2 regions of the Heyndrickxia sp. NPDC080065 genome follow, and region 1 is predicted to be linked to the other one. Evidence: predicted binding sites of a transcription regulator. Region 1 holds the regulator's gene; the other holds the start of a gene.
The links. Region 1 encodes LexA, which represses DNA repair genes until DNA is damaged. Its sites were predicted from a motif close to CGAACATATGTTCG; they were not measured.
Positions count from the first base shown of each region.

Region 2: uvrB (excinuclease ABC subunit UvrB) is a predicted target of LexA. The motif match lies at 6,633-6,646, and genes of this name have one in related genera.

Region 1 is NZ_JBNNWS010000004.1:60,926-68,833, forward strand. Features, by position in the region: gene ACQKP0_RS05325 (GNAT family N-acetyltransferase) at 26-475, opposite strand; gene ACQKP0_RS05330 (HAD-IA family hydrolase) at 601-1,176, shown strand; gene tkt (transketolase) at 1,206-3,206, opposite strand; gene ACQKP0_RS05340 (DUF896 domain-containing protein) at 3,383-3,616, opposite strand; gene ACQKP0_RS05345 (YneB family resolvase-like protein) at 3,717-4,364, opposite strand; gene yneA (cell division suppressor protein YneA) at 4,368-4,697, opposite strand; gene lexA (transcriptional repressor LexA) at 4,860-5,483, shown strand; gene mscL (large-conductance mechanosensitive channel protein MscL) at 5,575-5,955, opposite strand; gene ACQKP0_RS05365 (VOC family protein) at 6,217-6,639, shown strand; gene ACQKP0_RS05370 (hypothetical protein) at 6,810-6,935, opposite strand; partial or broken gene ACQKP0_RS05375 (transposase) at 7,738-7,908, opposite strand, start outside.
Region 2 is NZ_JBNNWS010000016.1:111,126-119,033, forward strand. Features, by position in the region: gene ACQKP0_RS19110 (CDP-glycerol glycerophosphotransferase family protein) at 1-160, shown strand, start outside; gene galU (UTP--glucose-1-phosphate uridylyltransferase GalU) at 206-1,084, opposite strand; gene uvrA (excinuclease ABC subunit UvrA) at 1,649-4,522, opposite strand; gene uvrB (excinuclease ABC subunit UvrB) at 4,530-6,509, opposite strand; gene ACQKP0_RS19130 (DUF2164 domain-containing protein) at 6,745-6,978, opposite strand; gene ACQKP0_RS19135 (hypothetical protein) at 6,982-7,230, opposite strand; gene ACQKP0_RS19140 (RNA polymerase sigma factor) at 7,220-7,753, opposite strand; gene ACQKP0_RS19145 (hypothetical protein) at 7,740-7,908, opposite strand, start outside.

The DNA.
Region 1 (7,908 bases):
GTAATAGAGAAATTTTTTGTCGAAATCAAATATCACACCGGAAAATAATCATATCTAAAGCTCGAATCCCATTCTCATAAATTGGACTTGAATAGCTTTCAAAGAAATTCTTCTTAATGGAGTCCATTCGAAAACCACATTTTTGATAAAAAGCAATATTATCAATACTGGAATTTGCTGTACCTACAATCATGGATTGGTAACCGTTTATTTTTGCTATTTTTTTTAGTTCTTCAATTACTTTCTTTCCTATTCCTTTTCCCCTATAGCTTTCAATAACTGCAATATTTTTTATTTCGAGAATTGGTTCTAATGTTATTAATACTACTCCAATGCACTGATTATCATAATGTATCGAAAACATCATCCCATCATACAGGTATTTATTAATCGCTACTTCATCTTCGTCAGCTATCAGGAGTAATTTCTTATATTTTTCTCGGTTCTTTTTCTCGATTTGTGTTAATTGTATCATTCTATTCATCCCTTCATTACGTAATTATATGTAATTCTTTATCCCTATTGATTGATAGCTCTTTATGGTGTGCTTTGATATAATATAAATATTCGTTTAAATTGGAATAAAAAGGACGGTTAGATATGAACATATTATGGGATTTTGATGGCACACTGTTCGATACATATCCTATCTATTCAAAAATTTTTAAAAAGGTAGTAGATGAAGACATTCCAGAAAAAGAAATCTATAAACTTTTAAAAATATCATTTTCACATGCAGTCAATTATTATCAGTTGTCTAAGGAGCAAATCGAAACTATGAACGAATATGAAGACAAGATTTCTCCAAAAGACATGCTTCCCTTTCCTCATGTAGAAAATATTTTAAAGTTTGCGAATAATAATGTTATCATGACCCATAAAACAAGAAAAGGTGTTAATGATATTTTAGATTATTATAATTGGAATCAATATTTTACTGAAATTATTACGATTGATGATGGATACCCACGAAAACCTCATCCTGCATCATACGAATATTTGCACAAAAATCACCAATTAGATTTAATCATAGGTGATCGCGAACTTGATATTTTACCAGGAAAGAAATTAGGGATTTACACTTGTCTTTTTCAAAACAATCAACCCGGAGCGGATTTCTATCTTTCTGATTATAAAGATTTTTCCAATGTGGTGAATATTTCAAAAGGAGGATAACCAAAATTATCCTCCTTTTACTTTTAATATTACAATAAGTTTTTCACACGAGATACTACATTTTCAACGGTAAATCCGTATTCTTTCAAAATTATTCCACCTGGTGCAGATGCGCCGAATCCATTGATTCCTAATATATCCCCTTCATCACCGACATAGCGTTCCCAACCAAATGGAGCTGCCATTTCAATTGCTAGACGTTTTTTCACTGATTTTGGAATTACTGACTCTTTATATTCCTTACTTTGTTGTTCAAAGCGATCCCATGATGGCATACTTACAACAGACGCGTGAATTCCATCTTGTTCAAGTACCTTTTGGGCTTCAATAGCAAGATTCACTTCAGATCCTGATGCAAGTAATAAAACATCTGCAATTTCACTATTAGCAGGAGAAACAACATAGGCACCTTTTGAAACACCATCTTGCGCATTTTCAGCAGTTGTTTTAAGAGTAGGTAATCCCTGTCTTGTTAAAACAAGTGCAGTTGGTTTATCTTTAGATGTTAAAGCTAGTCTCCATGCCGCAGCTGTTTCATTTCCATCTGCCGGACGAATAACAGAAAGGTTCGGCATTGTTCTTAAAGATGGTAATTGTTCAATTGGTTCATGTGTTGGACCATCCTCACCAACGGCAATACTGTCATGAGTGAAAACATATGTTACAGGTAAATTCATAAGAGCTGCTAAACGAATTGCAGGACGCAAGTAATCAGAAAAGACAAAGAACGTACCTCCGTAAACTTGCAAGCCTCCGTGAAGTGCCATTCCATTCATAGCTGCACCCATTGCAAACTCACGAACTCCAAACCAAATATTACGTCCTTCATAGTTGTCAGGAGTGAAATCTTTTTCACCTTTAATCATCGTATTATTTGATCCAGCAAGATCCGCAGATCCGCCAATGAATGTTGGAACTTGCTTAGCAATTGCATTTAACACTTCACCACTTGAAGCTCTGCTTGCCAAGCTTTTCCCTTCTTCATATACAGGAATATCTTGATCCCAATTTTCTGGAAGTTCCCCTTTGATTGCTCGATCTAATTGTTCAGCTAATTCAGGAAAGGCTTCTTTATATCCTGCAAAAAGCTCTTGCCATTCTTGTTCTTTTTTAATTCCTGGTTCCACAATTTTTTCATTAAAACGATCATATACTTCAGATGGAACATGGAAATCTTCTTCAAATGTCCATTTATAATATTCTTTTGTTAATTTTAATTCATCTGCCCCTAGTGGTGCACCGTGTACAGCAGACTTTCCAGATTTGTTAGGTGATCCATAGCCAATTACAGTTTTTACTTCAATGATCGTTGGACGTGTAACATCTGATTTTGCTTCTTCAAGTGCTTTAGCAATAGATTCAAAGTCATTTCCATCCTCTACTCGAATGTACTGCCAACCGTAAGATTTAAAGCGGCCTTCTACACTTTCAGAGAATGATTTGTCAAGGTCACCGTCTAATGAGATATCATTTGAATCATATAAAACAACAAGTCGACCTAATTTTAAATGCGCAGCTAGTGATGCAGCCTCGCTTGAAATACCTTCCATAAGGTCTCCATCACCACAAACTGCATATGTATTATGATTGACTATTTCGTAATTATCTTTATTATAAACACCTGCCATATGACGTTCAGCCATTGCCATACCAACTGCCATAGCAATCCCTTGACCTAATGGACCAGTTGTAGCTTCAACACCTTTTGTGTGTCCAAATTCAGGGTGTCCTGGTGTTTTACTGCCCCATTGACGAAATTGTTTTATTTCATCCATACTCAACCCATATCCAGCTAAATGGAGCAAGCTATAAAGAAGCATAGATCCATGTCCTGCAGATAATACAAAACGATCTCTATTAAACCATTCTGGGTTTTTTGGATTATGATTCATAATTCTAGTCCAAAGTGTATATGCCATTGGTGCTGCTCCCATAGGCAGTCCTGGATGACCAGAATTTGCTTTTTCAATAGCATCAATAGATAGTGTACGTATAGTTGTAACTGCTAACTGATCTGTTTTATCAAACAATGTACAAACATCCTCTCTATACATAAAGTACTTCACACCTTAATATTAAACATGTTTATATTATAACTCAACTATTTTGAAGTATAGTTTTTTCTTTAGCCAAATATCCTATTCTAAATGAACAAATACATAATAAAAAGGCTGAATAATCAGCCTTTAGTTGTAAATCCTGTCGTTTAATGCAGTCTTTTTTTCTCTTGAACTTCACGTACTTTTTGCGGTGTTACATCATTCCCATTAGGATCTATAACACGTACTGTTTCAATCGTATTTTTCATAGACGAACGAAAACTCTCCAAATACTCCCGACGAAGACGAGATTGTTCCTTTGCTTCAGCTTCAGTTAATCCTTGATTTTTAGCCTTTTTTGACAAGGCATTAATTCTTGCTATTTTATCTTTAGAAAGCATACTGCTACTCCTTTTTGTGTAGAACTACAATATCTTAATTCCATTTTATTTAGGGTAATAATACTAGATCTAAAAGGAGTAATCAAGAAAAAAAGACTATTTACTCTTCTTCTTGTCGAATATATTCTTGATACCTTCTATGGACAGTAGCTTTTGAAACATCATATCCAAATCCCCTTAGAGTTGCGGCAATCTCTGAAAATGTTAGTTCATTTTCCCTTAATCTAATAATCTCTTCAATCGGCAGCTCTTTTCGTTCACGTCCACTCTCATTCCCGTGATCTTTAAGGTTATTTTCTGGCCTAAACCCTTTTTCAACAGCCCTTTTCATACCTCTTTTAATCTTCAAATTATGTAATTTTCGTTGATATTCCTCGACCATACTTACTATATTTAGCACCATCGAATCGGACTCTGATAGTTCTAATTCCCCTTGGTGAGAGATGCTGTACACTTGCACACCTTCTTTAAAAAGAAAGTGAAGAAGAGCTATTTTTGCATTTCCTCTTCCAAGTCTTGTTTCATCTTGAACTAAAACCGCCTCTATTTTCTCTCGTTTAATAATATCTAGCATACCCAATACCCCAGGGCGATCTAGATGATACCCGCTCGCTTGATCAAGTATAACTTCAACCACTTGCAAATTCCATTTATCAGCGATCTCTAATAATTCAGATTCCTGTCTTTCTAAAGAGGTTTCCTGCGTATGTTTTTTTGTACTAACGCGGCAATATATAATTGTTTTCATTCTTTATTTTTTCTCCAAATCTAATGCTAGTTGATTTTTATCGTTTAATTGACTCTTTACTTTTACTGGTATAACAATCTTTTCACCTGGTTTAATAATATCATTTCTCAAATGATTTTTTTCTGATACCCAATCTATAAATTCCTGAGAATTCATTGAATGCTCTTCCGAATAGATCTGGGCCAGTTTCCATAGTGATTGTCCTTCAGTTATGATTATTTCTTGATAAGAATTTGATTCATCCTTAGTAGATAGCAAAGTATATAAACCTATGAATAATGACAAAACTATTAACATAATAACATAAGAATATTTTTTCCATAAAATAAGCATTTTTCATCACCCTCGAATATATGTTCGTTTAATTGATTTTATTATAGTGCGAACACTTGTTTGAAGTCAACACTTTTTTTCGAACTTATGTTTGTATAGTTGGAAAGATAATGCTATAATGGAATCAAGCTAAAGAAAAGTTTAATAGTCGGGGTGTAAATAATGACAAAACTTTCAAAAAGACAACAGGATATCCTGGATTTTATTAAACAGGAAGTTAAATCTAAAGGATATCCGCCATCAGTTCGTGAAATTGGAGAAGCAGTTGGTCTTGCATCAAGTTCAACCGTACATGGGCACTTATCTCGTTTAGAAACTAAAGGATTAATACGGAGAGATCCTACTAAGCCACGTGCAATTGAAATACTTGACTTAGATTCAGAAAATATCCCTCAGCAAAATGTTGTAAACGTTCCTTTACTCGGAAAAGTAACTGCAGGATTACCTATTACGGCTATCGAAAATATTGAAGAGTTTTTTCCTCTTCCAGAACAGCTTGCCCCTGCTGACGAAAACATTTTTATGTTAGAAATTGTCGGTGAAAGTATGATTGAGGCAGGTATTTTAGATGGAGACTATGTTATTGTTCGACAACAGCAAACCGCTATAAATGGCGATATTGTTGTTGCTATGACAGAGGACGATGAAGCAACAGTAAAGAGATTTTTTAAAGAGAAAAACTATTTCCGTCTACAACCCGAAAATTCCACAATGGCTCCTATTATTTTAAATAATGTAACAATTCTAGGGAAAGTAATCGGGCTATATCGGCAGTTGGTGCATTAATTGTAAAAACATCCATAATAATCGTTTTCAAGTATGAAACGATTATTATGGATGTTTTTTTGGACTTCAGCAACTTTAACGTAACCATATATCAATTTTTGTCAGATAGGTTGTTTCTTTCTTTTAAAAGATCACGTATTTCCCCTAATAATTTTTCTTCATTTGATAAAGTCGGTTCTGGTTCAACTGTCTCTTCTTTTTTCTTAAAACGTTCAAAGAAACGAATAAATAAAAAGATTGAAAAGGAGATAATTAAAAAGTCAACGACATTTTGAATAAACTGTCCATATTTAATTTTTGCAATATGAAGATCAGTAAAATCAAACCCTCCTAAAAGTGTACCTAAAATCGGCATAACAATATCTCCAACTAAAGAAGACACAATCTTCCCAAATGCAGCTCCAATGATTACCCCGATAGCTAAATCCATAACATTGCCTTTTAAGGCGAACTTTTTAAAATCATTTAACATAAAATAGACTCCCCCTTAAACTATATTATTGAATAATTACCCAAGAATAAATTTCGTTTTTAGTATGATTTTATAAGGGCATATGTATTAAATAATATTTTATATTACTTTTTTACACAAGACTTCTTTTTCATTTGTATAGATGACAAAATAGATTTTTAAATTATTATTTTTCCATCAGTATAAATTTTTTAATAATCTGAATAAGTTGTTCTGTTATACTAAAGTCACTACTTATAACCCCTGGAGGTGCCACATGTTATGATACCAAGAATCACAGTACTTACAATAGGTGTTGACGACTTAGAAAGATCATTGAAATTCTATCGTGATGGTTTACAACTACATACTGAAGGCATAGTTGGTAAAGAATTTGAGCATGGTGCTGTTGCTTTTTTTGATTTACATAACGGCTTGAAGCTAGCAATTTGGAACCGAAAAAGCATTGCCCACGATACAAAGCTTGATCAAAGTGCTCCAAGTCCTACTGAATTTCCTATCGGTCATAATGTATTTAGTAAAGATGAAGTTGATAGCATTATGGAACAGGCAAAGAATGCTGGGGCTATTATTACCGTTCCAGCACATGACACTTTTTGGGGTGGGTATTCTGGTTACTTCCAAGATCCAGATGGTCACCTGTGGGAAGTTGTATGGAATCCGCAATGGGATGACTTTGAATAATTATTACTAGTGGCACTGGTTATATTGTTTTTCGGTAGCTCCCAAAACTGTTGCTTCCCCCACCGGAACAAAAGACGGAATTCGTTTATACCTGGGCTACGAATTACTGAATAGCTTTACCTTATGAACACAAATAAAAACCACTAATATAGTGGTTTTTGGGCAAGTAATCAATGAGTATGAACAATGAACTTTGGTTCGTAATCACTAATAACTTCAAATACACCATCATTATATAAAAATAAATGATGTTCTACATTTGGAATGTCATTACTATCCAACCAATCATGCCACACTAGAGGATATTGAGGAATTTCAAAAACTGCTGGAAGAAAGAAAAGAACAATTATTACAATCTGCCCCTATTGAAAAATAGGGGCTTTTTACTTGGAAGGCAAACAAAGGGTGCAATATTAATATTTGTACAATGATGTTAAAATATTCTATTTGGCCCTTAATTTTTGTCCTACATAGATAAGATCTGGATCCTTAAGCTTATTCCAATATACGATCTGCTTAATAGAAGTACCATACTGTTTAGCAAGTGCTGATACAGTATCTCCTTTAACTACTGTATGATATTTTGTTGATCTAATCCTTACTTACTTGCATAAGGCTTATCTTTCTTACTAAAACACCATTAGATCTGACATACCTCACAGTATTTCCCTAGATTAGGCTTCCCGAGCTAGTGCAGTCTCCTTGTGGGTGAATTTTCATCATCTGGGATTCATTTTCATTATCCTCTTCCAGCAGTTTCACCGAAATGGCGTCTCAGTCAGATAAGAAAGAGTCAACACTCTATGCCACTGCAAGTCGCACAAAAAGCACCCACAAAGGATGCGTTAATTAAGATAATTTTATATACTTACGTTTTTTTCTCACCGCTACTATAAAACCTGGAAATAGTACTGACATCACCAAGAAATTCAATAAGATTTTCTTAAGTTTTGAGGATTGTTTTCTAACTATAATCATACTTCCTTCCTCCTTCTAGTTTGAAATTTCTTACTTTGTAATTTATGAAAAAGAAGGATGGTTTGTACAATTCATTTACCTTAAGGCTTTTATGCATTTTTAAGTCATTAGTATAAATGACTAACTTAATTGTTCTGCCATAATATCATCTTGTAATTGATTTCTTATGTATTCTTCTATTACCTTTTTGTTTCATCTAACCGTGTCCACATAATATCCTGTATACCAAAATTTCCGATTTCAATATCGATTACTTCAAATTTTCATGACGGTCAAATATCATTAAGCTGC
Region 2 (7,908 bases), on a different contig from region 1:
TGTTGACAACTCTGTTAACGGATTAATAAGTGGGATGAATCAATTTATAGAAGAAAGAAAGCTAGCTATGAATGATTTTGATTACGAGAAATATAGTGCTGAGGCAATCAATATGTTTTATGAAAAGGTTTGCAGCTTAGAAGCTGGAGGTGAAGGATGAGATTCAAAGAAATCGGCTAGTTAGCCGATTTCTTTATCTCACTAGTTATATTTTTTGTTTCAATAGTAATTCTTCCATAAACTTCAATACATCTTCTTGCAGTTCCTCATTTTGTAAAGCAAATTCAATCGTTGTTTTGACGAATCCTAATGTTTCACCAACATCAAAGCGTTTACCTTCAAAGTCGTATGCAAAGACACTTTGAACATCGTTTAATTTTTGAATCGCATCTGTCAACTGAATTTCTCCTCCAGCACCTGCTTCTTGTTTTTCCAAAAATGAAAATATTTCAGGTGTTAGAATGTATCGTCCCATTATTCCTAAGTTAGATGGTGCTGTTCCCGGATCGGGTTTTTCTACAAAATAATTCACTTCATACAGTCTGTCTTCTTGATTTGCCGGATCAATAATTCCATAACGATAAGTTTCCTCTTCCGGTACTTGCTGTACCCCAATAACCGATGAATTTGTCTCTTCAAATTGCTTGATTAGCTGCAGTAAACAAGGAGTTTCACTTTGAACTATATCATCTCCTAAAAGCACGGCGAATGGTTCATTACCTATAAATTTTCTCGCACACCAGATGGCATGACCTAAACCCTTTGGTTCCTTTTGACGGATATAATGGATGGTCGCTAAATTTGATGAGTATTGTACTTTATTTAACAAATCAAATTTTCCTTTATTAACTAAATTCAACTCTAATTCTGGAGCATTGTCAAAATGATCCTCAATTGCACGTTTTCCTTTACCAGTTACAATAATAATATCCTCAATTCCCGATGCAACCGCTTCTTCGACTATGTATTGAATCGTTGGTTTGTCAACTATCGGCAGCATTTCCTTTGGCATCGCTTTTGTTGCTGGTAAAAATCTAGTACCTAATCCAGCAGCAGGAATGATCGCCTTCCTAACTTTATTCATGCCTTCCCCCCTATTTTGATGATGTATAGCAGAAACATATGGTGCCTAATTTTTTGTGTATATTAATGTATGAATAATATGTTTGGAATAAAACTAAATAATTAAGACTCTTTTCTTAAACTTTTGCTTTTAAATCGAAAATCATAAGTAAGAAAGATATATCTTTTAAGAAAAGATGCCCTAAAGCTACATGATATTAGGATGATAGCCCATATACGAAATAGCAGCAGGTTAAAATCGGCTTTAAGATTTTTAACAATCAATGTGAAAACAGCCTTACATTAATATTTACAACAAACTTGATGAAATTTCCTTCTCGTTTCCTAGCGGACAATAAAAAAACTACTCCATTCTTACATGGAGTAGTTCTGCTCGTTATTGTTTGGCTTCATTTGAATAGATTGTTTCTTTTTGGATAAGTTCTCATTCTATATTAATTTTGGTGATAAGCTCTTTTCCCTATATAATAAATTCCATTCAAATTGGAAGATAAATTCGAATCGTAAAAATCCTAATACCGATTTTTACTTATTTTAAGAAACAACAAAGCTTACGAAAAGAGCCTTATTGTTTCACTTTCTCTTTTTCTTCCACTTTCTTATCCATTCGGATTCGATCTCTTTCTAAAATCGGTCTTAAATACTTTCCGGTATAGGATTCAGGGAGTTCAGCTATTTTTTCAGGTGTTCCTGTCCCCACAATGGTACCGCCTTTTGCACCACCCTCTGGTCCGAGATCGATTAGATAATCCGCGGTTTTAATAACGTCAAGATTATGTTCAATGACCAAAACAGTGTCACCATTATCGACTAGTCGCTGTAATACATCAAGAAGTCTTGATATATCATCGACATGAAGCCCTGTTGTTGGTTCATCAAGTATATATAATGACTTCCCATTCGATCTTCTATGGAGCTCAGATGCCAATTTAACACGTTGTGCCTCCCCGCCTGAAAGGGTCGTAGCAGGCTGCCCAAGTTGAATATAACCTAAGCCTACATCTAATATCGTTTGCAGCTTCCGTTTAATTTTAGGAATATTTTCGAAAAACTCTACAGAATCTTCGACTGTCATATTAAGTACATCTGCTATATTTATTCCTTTATATTTCACTTCTAATGTTTCACGATTATAACGCTTTCCATGACATACTTCACATGGAACATACACATCTGGAAGGAAATGCATTTCAATTTTAATAATTCCATCACCACGGCACGCTTCACAGCGGCCGCCTTTCACATTAAAACTAAATCGCCCTTTTTTATACCCGCGGATTTTTGCTTCATTGGTAGCTGCAAACACATCACGAATATCATCGAATACTCCAGTGTAGGTTGCTGGGTTTGAACGAGGTGTACGACCAATAGGTGACTGATCAATATCGATTACTTTTTCAAGATAATCAATTCCTTTTATCTCTTTATGCTCACCAGGCTTAGCTTTCGCACGATTTAGCTTTTGTGCCAAGGTCTTGTGTAAAACTTCGTTAACTAAAGTACTTTTCCCTGAACCTGATACACCAGTTACAGCTACAAAACTTCCTAGCGGGAACTTTACACTGATATTTTTAAGATTATTTTCTTTTGCACCCTTAATTTCTATATATCGACCATCAGGCTTGCGTCGATTAATCGGAAGAGGGATAAACTTTTTCCCTGATAAATACTGCCCCGTTAAGGAGTGAGGATCATTCATAACTTCCTCAGGTGTTCCTGCCGATATAATTTCTCCACCATGAACCCCAGCCCCTGGACCAATATCGATTAAATAGTCAGCAGCAAGCATCGTGTCTTCATCATGTTCAACAACAATTAACGTATTGCCAATGTCTCTCATATTTTGAAGAGTTTGAATCAGTCGGTCATTATCCCGTTGGTGTAAACCAATTGAAGGCTCATCTAAAATATAAAGAACACCTGTAAGCCTTGAACCAATTTGCGTTGCTAGACGAATCCGTTGTGCCTCCCCGCCAGACAAAGTTCCTGCTGCACGGCTTAATGTCAAATATTCCAAACCGACATTGACAAGAAAGCCAAGTCGTTCACGGATTTCCCGGAGAACTAAATTAGCAATTTGTTTTTCTTTTTCAGTAAGATCAAGCTGTAAAAATAATTGATCAGCATTTTCAATGGAGAGCTCTGTTACCTCTCCAATATGTTTGTTATTAATTTTTACGGCTAGGGTCTCTTCTTTTAATCGATAGCCTTTACACTTTGGACATGCTTGTTGTCCCATGTATTTTTCCATTTGCTCACGAATGTAATCAGAACTCGTTTCTCGATATCGTCTTTCTACATTTCGAATAACGCCTTCAAATTTGATATTGCCTTCGCGAATTTGGCCAAAATCATTTTCATAGCGGAAATAAATTGATTCATCACCACTGCCAAATAATATTTTATCCAACTGATCTTTAGGGAGATCCTTTACAGGCGTATCCATATCAATACCAAAATGAGTGCAAACCGCTTCTAGCAGTTGTGGATAGTACTGTGAACTTACCGGCTCCCACGGAGCAATGGCATGTTCTTTTAAAGAAAGTTCAGGATTAGGAATGATTAAATCTTTCTCTACCTCAAGCTTTGTTCCAAGACCATCACATTCTGGACAAGCACCGAATGGGCTATTAAAAGAAAACATCCTTGGCTCTAATTTATCAATTGAAAATCCACAATGTGGACATGCTAAATGTTCGCTAAATAAAAGTTCTTCTTCACCATTGACATCAATAATGACTTTTCCGTCAGCCAATTTTAATGCAGTCTCAAGTGAATCAGCAAGGCGAGAAGTTACTTCTTCTTTAATAACAATACGATCGACTACCACTTCAATAGAATGCTTTTTATTTTTTTCTAATACAATGTCTTCTCCTAAATCAAGCATCTCTCCATCAACACGAACACGCACAAAGCCTTGCTTTTTAATGTCCTCCAGGACTTTAACATGGGCACCTTTTCTTCCAGAAACGATTGGTGCCAATACTTGAAGTTTCGTTCTTTCAGGATATTCCATAATACGATCGACCATTTGTTCAATCGTTTGAGAGGTAATTTCGATTCCGTGTGTTGGACAAATCGGCCTCCCTACTCTTGCAAATAAAAGCCGTAAATAATCATAGATTTCCGTTACGGTTCCAACAGTCGAGCGTGGATTTCGACTTGTTGTTTTTTGATCAATAGATATGGCTGGAGACAAGCCTTCAATCGCATCCACATCGGGCTTATCCATCTGTCCTAAAAATTGTCTAGCATAGGCAGATAGTGATTCCACGTATCGACGTTGTCCTTCTGCATAAATCGTATCAAAAGCTAAAGATGATTTTCCTGATCCAGATAAACCGGTTAAGACAACTAATTGATCTCTTGGGATCGTGACATCAATATTTTTTAGATTATGTGCTCTCGCTCCTTGAACGATGATTTTATCTTTTGCCATTAAAACGTCATCCTTCCGCTTTCAATTCTAATAGTGTGTCTCGAAGCTGTGCTGCTCGTTCAAAGTCGAGGGCTTTTGCTGCTTCTTTCATTTCTGTTTCTATTTGTAGGATTAATTTTTCTCTATCAGCTTTTGTTAATTTAGTTGGCTTTGTTGTAGTTACATATTCTTCTGTTTCTTCTGCTGCACGGGTTGCACGAATCACATCCCGAATACCCTTTTGAATCGTTTGCGGTGTAATGCCGTGCTTTTTGTTGTATTCTTCTTGTACCGTACGGCGACGCTTTGTTTCTTCAATCGCTTTTGCCATAGAATCCGTTATTTTGTCAGCATACATAATTACTTGCCCGCGAGCATTACGGGCAGCACGACCAATCGTTTGAATTAGTGAACGTTCTGAACGAAGGAAACCTTCTTTATCTGCATCAAGTATCGTAACTAATGATACTTCAGGGATATCAAGTCCTTCCCTTAAAAGATTAATTCCCACTAGAACATCATATTTTCCAAGCCGCAAATCTCTAATGATTTCGATTCGTTCTAATGTTTTAACCTCTGAATGAAGATACTGAACCTTTATCCCAACTTCCTTTAAATAATCCGTTAAGTCTTCTGACATTTTTTTCGTTAATGTTGTGACGAGTACTCTCTCGTTTCGGGACACTCTATCATTAATTTCACCTAGTAAATCATCTATTTGGCCTTCAATTGGGCGTACATCAATTGTCGGGTCAAGAAGACCGGTAGGACGAATAATTTGTTCGACCATTTCAGGTGTGTGTTCGATCTCATATGGTCCAGGTGTAGCCGATACATAAACAATTTGATGTACATGCTTTTCAAATTCTTCAAATTTTAATGGGCGGTTATCTAAGGCAGATGGCAAGCGGAAACCATGATCAACAAGAACCTGCTTACGCGCTTGGTCACCATTATACATACCGCGAACTTGAGGAAGGGTCACATGCGATTCGTCAACAACAATTAAAAAGTCTTCAGGGAAATAGTCTAGTAGTGTATATGGTGTGGATCCTGAAGGGCGTAGTGTTAAATGACGGGAATAGTTTTCAATACCTGAGCAAAAACCCATTTCCCGCATCATTTCTAAGTCATAATTTGTCCGCTGCTCAAGCCTTTGTGCTTCTAACAATCGATTATTTTCTCGTAGATCCTTTAAACGATCTTCCAATTCTTTTTCAATATTTTGGATGGCTACTCGCATTTTTTCTTCTCTCGTTACGAAGTGGGATGCTGGAAAAATAGCTACATGTTCACGGTCACCGATGATTTCACCTGTTAACGCATCCACTTCACGGATTCGATCAATCTCATCACCAAAGAACTCAACACGGATACAATGCTCATCCTTTGATGCAGGAAAAATTTCAACGACATCTCCTCTTACACGAAAGGTTCCGCGTTGAAAATCAATATCGTTCCTTGCAAACTGAATATCGACCAATTTGCGAAGGAGCTGATTTCTTTCTATTTCCATACCCGTTCTTAATGAAAGCACCATTTCCCGATACTCTTCCGGAGAACCTAGACCGTAAATACAGGAAACACTCGCAATAATAATGACGTCATCTCTTTCAAATAAGGAAGAGGTTGCTGAGTGCCGTAATTTATCGATTTCATCATTTATGCTTGAATCCTTCTCGATAAATGTATCAGTTTGTGGGACATAGGCTTCTGGTTGATAGTAGTCGTAGTAGCTTACAAAATATTCAACTGCGTTATTCGGAAAAAATTCCTTAAACTCACTGTACAGCTGTCCTGCCAATGTTTTATTATGAGCAATGATTAATGTTGGTTTATTCACTTCCTTAATGACATTGGAAATGGTAAATGTTTTCCCCGTTCCTGTTGCACCTAGCAAGGTTTGATATTTTTTTCCGCTGCGAATTCCTTCAACAATTTTTCGAATCGCTCCTGGCTGATCCCCTTGCGGCTGATATTTCGACACTAGCTCAAATTGCTCGTTCAATTGATTTTCCTCCCATCCATTAAAGACTGCTCTATAGTTAGCCTTTTTTCTAAGACCTAGATTACACATTTTATTCATACTTCTTATTTTACCACAAACAGGTGTTTCTTAACCAGAAAAAAGCGAACAAATTTTCGGTTTTAATTAGGGATTGGATCTATTTACGAAAAGCAAAAATCTTTACGAAAACAACCAATAATAAAAAAGAACCTCAAAATTGGTTCTTTTCTTTTTACTATATTCTTTTTTCTAATGTAAATAGCTCTTCCTCTAAAGAATTCATCCGTTGATTCACCATTTTTTGCGCATCATAAATGGCTTGATTATAAAAAATGGGACCTAGTTTTTCCTTTATAAATATAAAATAATTTTCCGCAGCCAGGTCTCCTATTTCTTCATCTCTTTCATTCAGAAAAAAATGTTGGATCTCTCTAATTGCATTTTCTTTCATTTCTTTTGATATTTTCATCTGCTAAAACCCCTTAATGAATAAGAATGGAATAGTCATCAAAACAACCATAATAATCGGTATTACCTGAACGAGCTTAAAGGTTTTGAACGAGATATCCTTCTCAAAAAATGGTATCATTACCGGGGCAAAAAACCAATTGGCGATTCGACTTGCTCTTGACTTTTTTACAGAAAAATCAGGAACCGATATTTCGAATTCGTGTAATGTTTTTTTTAGTAAGGCGTCTTGTTCTTCCTGGTTATTTTTCATCGTCTTTCACCTCTAAGTCTTCTTTTAATCTCTTAAGTGCACGACTCAATCTTGATTTCACGGTTCCTAGCGGAATATTTAAGACCTCTGCTATATCCTTTTGAGTTAAATCATGATAATACATTAAAATAACTACCGCACGCAAGTTTTCCGGCAACGCTTGTAGGGCTGCCCGAACCGTTAATTTTTCCTCTGACGATATAGGCTGAGAAATTGGCTGGGCTAGAAAAGGGAGTAAGGCTTTAAGACGATTTTGACGGTTTATTTTCGTTATCATCGTATTGTAGGCAATTTGAAATAAATAGGTTTTGAATGATCCCTTTTCAGGATTATATTGATGTTTTTTCTTATGAAGCTTTTCAAATGTATCTTGAACAATATCAATGCTGAGCTGTTCATTGTTTGTATAACGATAAATAAAGCAATATAGGGGGTTTTTATAAGCTAAATAAATCGAATCTAGTGCATCAAGCTTTCCTTGTTGAAACTCGATAAATAATTCTTCGCAATTATTTAAACTCATCTGACCACCGCTCTTTAATTCCTTTATAAACAAAAGCAAGTTTTGTAATTAACCAAATAAATGTGAGTAGGCTAAAAACAAAGGTTTGATGAATAAAAAACTGAATAATTGGGCTCGCTATTGTATCCCCTCTTAGTAAAAAGATAAATAATCCT